Regions from separate parts of the Nonomuraea africana genome, predicted to be linked through region 1. Evidence: riboswitches for the same ligand, from Rfam matches in the RefSeq annotation. Region 1 holds a riboswitch; the other holds the start of a gene.
What was found. Region 1 has a riboswitch for cobalamin ahead of H4W81_RS41065 (CbtB domain-containing protein). Riboswitches for the same ligand answer to the same signal wherever they lie in the genome.
Positions count from the first base shown of each region.

Region 2: it holds a riboswitch for cobalamin, as region 1 does, so the genes downstream of both, H4W81_RS07835 (ribonucleoside-diphosphate reductase subunit alpha) here and H4W81_RS41065 (CbtB domain-containing protein) in region 1, are expected to answer to the same signal.

Region 1 is NZ_JADBEF010000001.1:8,558,471-8,561,924, reverse strand. Features, by position in the region: gene H4W81_RS41080 (VWA domain-containing protein) at 1-304, opposite strand, end outside; gene H4W81_RS41075 (histidine phosphatase family protein) at 265-855, opposite strand; gene H4W81_RS41070 (CbtA family protein) at 861-1,616, opposite strand; gene H4W81_RS41065 (CbtB domain-containing protein) at 1,626-1,817, opposite strand; cobalamin riboswitch at 1,849-1,977, opposite strand; gene H4W81_RS41060 (glycoside hydrolase family 38 N-terminal domain-containing protein) at 2,082-3,454, shown strand, end outside.
Region 2 is NZ_JADBEF010000001.1:1,707,094-1,710,547, forward strand. Features, by position in the region: gene H4W81_RS07820 (DUF4180 domain-containing protein) at 1-130, shown strand, start outside; gene H4W81_RS07825 (formylglycine-generating enzyme family protein) at 141-809, shown strand; gene H4W81_RS07830 (Bug family tripartite tricarboxylate transporter substrate binding protein) at 946-1,854, shown strand; cobalamin riboswitch at 1,859-2,042, shown strand; gene H4W81_RS07835 (ribonucleoside-diphosphate reductase subunit alpha) at 2,128-3,454, shown strand, end outside.

The DNA.
Region 1 (3,454 bases):
CGGCGGCTCTGCTGACGATCTGCTCGCCCGGCTCGTGCGGCCCGTCGGGACACTGCGGGTCGGGCAGCGAGGGGTCGCAGGCGAAGCGGCACCCGGCCAGCACGTCCACGGCGGGCAGCTGGGCGGCGAGCGCTCTGACGATGGTCGACTTGGCCGTGCCCTTCTCGCCCCTGACGAGCACGCCGCCCACGCGGGGCGAGACGGCGTTGAGCACCAGCGCCAGCTTCAGATCGTCGAGTCCGACGACGGCGCTGAAGGGATAGGTCACGAGGCGGCCTTTCGGTTGACGTAGCCGATCCGCCATCCCTCTCGGGCAGCGGACACCTGTGTGAGGGAGAGGGGCGCGAGGTCGAAAGGCGTGGGATCGGCCCCGAGCGCGTGGCCGAGCGCGGCCCTGATGACGCCTACATCACAGACGGCGACCACCCTCCCCTTGCCGCCGCTTCTCCCCGCGTACTCGCCACCGCTTTCGCGGAGGCCGTCCAGCCAGCGCGCGACCCGCGCCGCGGCGCCGGTGCGTGACTCGCCGCCGTGCGGCGCCGCCCCCGGATCGGCGAGCCAGCGCGCGAAGGACTCCGGCTCCGCCACGGCCACCTCCTCGTACGGCATGCCGCGCCACCGACCGTGGTCCTGCTCGGCCAGCGCCGCCACGACCACGGGCGCGAAGCCCATCGCCACGGCGGTCTCCCACGCCGCCCGCGCGGGCGACACGAACGCGACCCCCGCGTCGGCGGACCCGAGTGAGGCCGCGAGGCGCGCCGCCGCCTCCAGGCTCGAAGGGTCGGCGGGCTCCTCCCCCGAGGGGAAGCGCGCGCCGCGCATCGCGGGTGTCGAGGCGTGCCGGACGAACAGCACGCCGGTCAGCTGACCCGCGCCTTCGCGCGCTCGCCCGCCACCGCGAACAGCGCGCCGAAGGCCGCCCAGAAGACCAGCTGGGTGCCGAGGGAGGCGACCCTGAAGTCCCAGAGCAGCGACGCGGGAAAGCCCGCGGGCACCTCGTCCACCGTGGGCAGCAGCGCCCACGCCGCCACCACGGGAACCAGGAAGCACACCCCGCCGACCAGTGCCCTGGCCCACGTCTCCCGCACCGTGACCCTGCGCGTGGCGGCGACGCCGATCGCGACGGAGGCGAGTCCGACGACGACCATCACGACGTAGAGCAGGGTCCTGGCGTTGATGGTCGCCGGATCGCCCACCGCGGGCGGGTTGGCCGGGTACTTCAGGAACGGGATGAGGACGATGGCGGCGAAGGCGGTCGCGGCGGCGGCGACCGCCAGCAGGGGCTCCGACCTGGGACCCACGCGGCCGCGCAGTCCGGCGAAGGCGAGGGCGAACACGCCGCCCACCGCCACGCCGTACAGGCCGGTCGCGAGGAAGAGCCCGGCCCGCTGCACCGGCCTGCTGACCACGGCCTCATCGCCGTGACCGTGCCCCTCCGAGGCGCCCTCGCCATGGTCGTGACCGGGCTCGCCGGAAGCGTGACCGGTCGGCGCGGCCTCCTCCAGCGCGATGGCGCTGTCGACGTGCGGCTCGCCGAGGAAGAAGGCGAAGGCACCGGCGACGAGCCCCGCGAGCAGCCCGACGAGCAGTCCCCTGACCAGCAGGGTCTTGATCACGGCCAGGCCTCAGTGGCAGGGCACGCCGAGCAGGTGACGCCCGTCGTGCATCAGCTCGTGCAGGAACGTGCCGGTCTGCGAGATCGCGCCGTTGTCCATCAGGACGAGGTACGCGAGCAGCATCAGAACGGGCACGGCCAGCAGCCAGCGCGCAAGACGGTGCAGCGGAATGGGGTTGACAGACGTGGACAGACCACTCATGTAGAGCCTCCTCAGGGATGACGCGTCCCGCTAGGTGAGGTCGCAGCGGTCAGGTGACCTGGCTCCCGGGGTTGTGGCCCCGGATACAGTGGCGCGTCCGCACCGGCATCTCACCGGATTTCCCCTGATTCGCCGCGAAATCTACCGGAACGTATCTCTTCCTCCGGATCTCGTCAACATCGGCGGCCCTTATGACAACGTTGCCATTGATCTTCCGAAGACCTAGGGTGACGGCGACAGCGCCCCGCCCCCGAGGGAGAGTCCGTGCCCGTACGCCTGTTGTCAGCCGAGTCGACCGACCTGTTCGTGGGGACGGAGGCGCAGCCTCATCAGGTGCTGAAAGTCACCGCCGAGCAGGGCGAACGCGACGCCGAGGTGGTGGTGCGCGGCGAGGGTGTGGCGGGCCGCGCGGTGGTGCCGGAGGGAAGCGCGACCGTCGTCGTCGAGGTCCCGCTGGCGGTGAGCGCCCCCGTGGGAGCGGTGGTGCCGTGCGCCGTGTCGGCGGGTGACAGTTCGCTCACCGTGGACGTCACCGTCGAGGAGCCCGGCTGGACGATGCACATGGTGTCGCACTTCCACTACGACCCCGTGTGGTGGAACACGCAGGCGGCCTACACCAGCCCGTGGGAGTTCCTCTCCGGCGATTCAACCACCAGGCCGCTGTGGGAACGCAACGCGTTCGCGCTGGTCGAGGCGCATCTGGCGCTGGCCGACCGCGACCCCGACTACAAATTCGTGCTCGCCGAGATCGACTATCTCAAGCCGTTCTTCGACCTCCACCCCGAGCGCAGGGCCGACCTGCGCCGCCTCATGGCCGAGGGCAGGGTCGAGCTGATGGGCGGCACCTACAACGAACCCAACACCAACCTGACCGGCGCCGAGACCACGATCCGCAACATCGTGTACGGCATCGGCTACCAGCGCGACATCCTCGGCGGCGTGCCGCGCACCGCCTGGCAGCTCGACGCGTTCGGCCACGACCCGCAGTTCCCCGGCTACCTCGCCGCGGCGGGCCTGACCGGCAGCGCGTGGGCGCGCGGGCCCTTCCACCAGTGGGGCCCGATCAACAAGAACTTCAGGGAGGCGCACAACGACGCCACCCTGATGCAGTTCCCGAGCGAGTTCGAGTGGATCTCGCCCTCGGGGCTCGGCGTCGTGACCCACTACATGCCCGCCCACTACTCGGCGGGCTGGTGGATGGATTCCTCCGCGACCCTGGAGGAGGCGAGCCAGGCCGTCTACGAGCTGTTCAGGGCGCTGAAACCGGTCGCGGCCACCAGGAACGTCCTGCTGCCCGTCGGCACCGACTACACCCCGCCGAACAAGTGGGTCACCGAGATCCACCGGTCGTGGGCGGAGCGCTACGTCTGGCCGAGGTTCGTGTGCGCCGTGCCGCACGACTTCTTCGCCGCGGTGTGCGCCGAGACCGGCGCCTTCAGCCCGCAGACGCGCGACATGAACCCGGTCTACACCGGCAAGGACGTCTCGTACATCGACACCAAGCAGGCCCAGCGGGCCGCCGAGGTCGCGGCGCTCGACGCCGAACGGCTCTCCGCCTTCGCGTCCCTGCTCGGCCTCGGCCGCTACCCGCACGTGGCGCTGGACAAGGTGTGGCGGCAGCTGGCCTACGGCGCCCA
Region 2 (3,454 bases), 6.9 Mb from region 1:
CTCCGGGCATCTGGCGGCCGGCTCGGCCCTGCGCGCCCTCGTCCACGAGTCGAACCAGGCGGACCAGGTGTGGTTCCTCCCCGACCTCGAGTCGCTCGACGCCCGGCTGCGCACCGCCGCGATCTCGTGACCACGGGGCGATGAACCTCGCCGAGCGCATGATCGAGATCCCCGCCGGGGAGATCGTCCTGCGTGACGAGGGTGCGAAGACGACCTGGAAGGTCGAGGTCGGGGCCTTCCTGCTGGCGCCGTGTCCGGTGACCCGCGAGCGGTACCGCGCCGTTCGCGGCGAGGGGCCGGCGAGTACGGCCGGCCCGCGCACGCCGGTGACCGACGTCTCCTGGACGGACGCCGTCCGGTTCTGCAACCTGCTCTCGCGGGCGACGGGGCTCGAACCCTGCTACTCGATCGGCGACGACCCCGACGGGCAGGACGTGCTCTGCGACTGGCGGGCCGACGGCTATCGCCTGCCGTCCGAGGCGGAGTGGGAGTACGCGTGCCGGGCCGGGACCGCCGGTGTGCGCTACGGGGAGCTGGACGAGATCGCCTGGTACCGCGGGAACTCCGGCGGCGAGGTGCACGACGTCGCCACCAGGGCGCCGAACGCGTGGGGCCTGCACGACATGATCGGCAACGTGTGGGAGTGGTGCTGGGACGTCTATGATCCCAGGGTCTACGGCCCGTACCGCGTGTTCCGTGGCGGAAGCTGGTTCGACCATCCGCGAGGATGCCGGGCGTCGTGCCGCCGCAAGAGCCACCCGGCCTTCCGTGTCGACGACCTCGGCTTCCGGCTCGCCCGATCGCTGTGACGCGCGATCTCTGCGGAGCGCCGCAGATCCACGGTCACGAGAATACCCCGATATGCCACTAAAGGTGTAACTCGCTGTGATGTGTACATAACTTTATGTATTGGGGGATCTGGGCGGGGATCGGGGAGGGGCGCGCATGCGCCGTCGGGACTTCGTGGCGGGGGCACTGGGCGCGCTGGCGTGCCTGGCCGGATGCGGCACCGAGCCCGGGCGTCCCGTGCCGAGGTTCGCCGTCGTGCCCGCGGGCGCCTCGTGGGAGCCCATCGCCGAGACCCTCTCCGGCCTGCTCGACCCCGCCGACCTGGCGCGGGGCGGCACCCGGTTGACCGTCACGGGCCTGCCCGCCCTGGCCGCGGCCGAGATGGCCAGGACGAGCGCGCGCGGCACGCCGATCGCCCGGCTGGTCGGGGACGTCGAGGTGCTGGTCGTCGCGAGGAAGTCCCGCTTCCCGGACTTCGACGCCTTCGCCGCGCACCTGGTGGCCTCTCCAGGGGAGACCGTCCTGGCGGGCAGGAAGCAGGGGGAGTCGGACCATCTGCTGTTCGGGCTGGTCGCGCGAGGGCTGGGCGCCGACGCCCGCGTGCTCGACTACGCGGGCTACCCGACCTGTGAGGACGCCGCCGAGGCGCTGCTGACCGGCAGAGTGGGGGTGGCGGCGGGCCCGCTGGGTCAGTGGCGGGAGCGGATCGCCGGGGGCCGGGTGCGTGTGCTGGCGGTCTCGTCGGCCGAGCGGGTCGAGGGGATCGACGCGCCGACCCTGCTGGAGTCGGGGGCGCGCGTCGACTTCGCCGACTGGAGCGCGGTGCTCGGTCCCGACGAGATGGGCGACGGCGAGCGGGCCAGGGCCGTGGACCTGCTCGACGAGGTCGCCAGGTCCGAGCGGTGGCTGCGGGCGTGCAGGGACAAGGGGTGGACGCCGCTCCCGCTCCTCGGCGACGACTTCAGGGTGTGGCTCGGCTCGGAGACCGCCAGGACCCGCGCGGTCCTGGGCGAGCTGGGACTGCTCGACACAACCTGTGGGCGCAGTTGCGCCCGCGGCCACTAGATGTAGGATCCTGGTCGTCGCTGGTTCGCCCCCGTCGCAAAGGGGCGGAGCAAAAGGGAACCTGGTGCGAGACCAGGACTGCCCCGCAGCGGTGAGCGGGAACGACCGCCGTCATGGAAGCGACGGCCAGTAGGAAGCTGACGAACGCCCGCGAGTCCGAAGACCTGCCAGCGGTATGACCTGTCCAGGGCCTCGAGGGAGGGCCCGGGGGTGTCGCGGCCTGCCCGCGTGCTCTCGCCTGCCCTCACGAGGATGAGCTCGCGAGGAGAGAGCGTGACACAGATCGTTGAGGTCGACCGCAGGCTGGCCATCGAGGAGGCCGCCGCCCGGGTGATCGCCGACCCGGAGAACTCCAGGGTCGCGGCCAGGCTCCTGGCCGAGGAGATCGCCGACGAGGCCGCCACGCACGGGGTGCGGGCCTTCTCGGAGTCGGTCGCGGCCACCCACGCCGCGGGGCTGGTCCAGGACGGCCTGGCCGCGTTCGTGAGCGCTCACTCACCCGAGCTGGACGCGCTGGTCGACGAGAGCGCCGACGAGCGGTTCGAGTACTTCGGGCTGCGCACCGTCTACGACCGCTACCTGCTGCGCCACCCCGAGACCAGGCGGGTGCTGGAGCGGCCGCAGCACTTCATGCTGCGCGTGGCGTGCGGCCTGTCCTCCTCCGTCGCCGAGGCCGCCGAGCTGTACGCGCTCATGTCCACGCTGTCGTACCTGCCCAGCTCGCCCACCCTGTTCAACTCCGGCTCGCGCCGCCCGCAGCTGTCGTCCTGCTTCCTGCTCGACTCGCCGCGCGACGAGCTCGAGGGCATCTACGAGAGGTACGGCCAGGTGGCCAGGCTCTCGAAGTACGCGGGCGGCATCGGCATCGCCTGGACCAGGGTGCGCTCCCGCGGCTCCCTGATCAGGGGCACGAACGGCCACTCCAACGGCATCGTGCCGTGGCTGCGCACCCTCGACTCCAGCGTCGCCGCCGTCAACCAGGGCGGCCGCCGCAAGGGCGCCGCGTGCGTCTACCTGGAGACCTGGCACGCCGACATCGAGGAGTTCCTCGAACTGCGTGACAACACCGGCGAGGACGCCCGCCGCACCCACAACCTCAACCTGGCCAACTGGGTGCCCGACGAGTTCATGCGCCGCGTCGAGGCCGACGCGATGTGGTCGCTGTTCGACCCGAAGGTGGTGCCGCACCTCACCGACCTGTACGGCGAGGCGTTCGACACCGCCTACCGCGCCGCCGAGGCCGAGGGGCTGCAGACCCGGCAGATCCCCGCGCGCACCCTCTACGGCCGGATGATGCGCACGCTCGCCCAGACCGGCAACGGCTGGATGACCTTCAAGGACGCCGCCAACCGCGCCTCCAACCAGACCGCCCGCCCCGAGAACGTCATCCACCTGTCCAACCTGTGCACCGAGATCCTCGAGGTCACCAGCGACGGCGAGACCGCCGTCTGCAACCTCGGCTCCATCAACCTCGCCGCCCACCTGGCGGGCGGCTCGATGGACTGGGCGCGGCTGCGGGCCACGGTCAGGACCGCGGTGCGCTTCCTGGACAAGACCATCGACCTGGGCTTCTACCCGACGCCCGAGGCCGAGGCGGCCA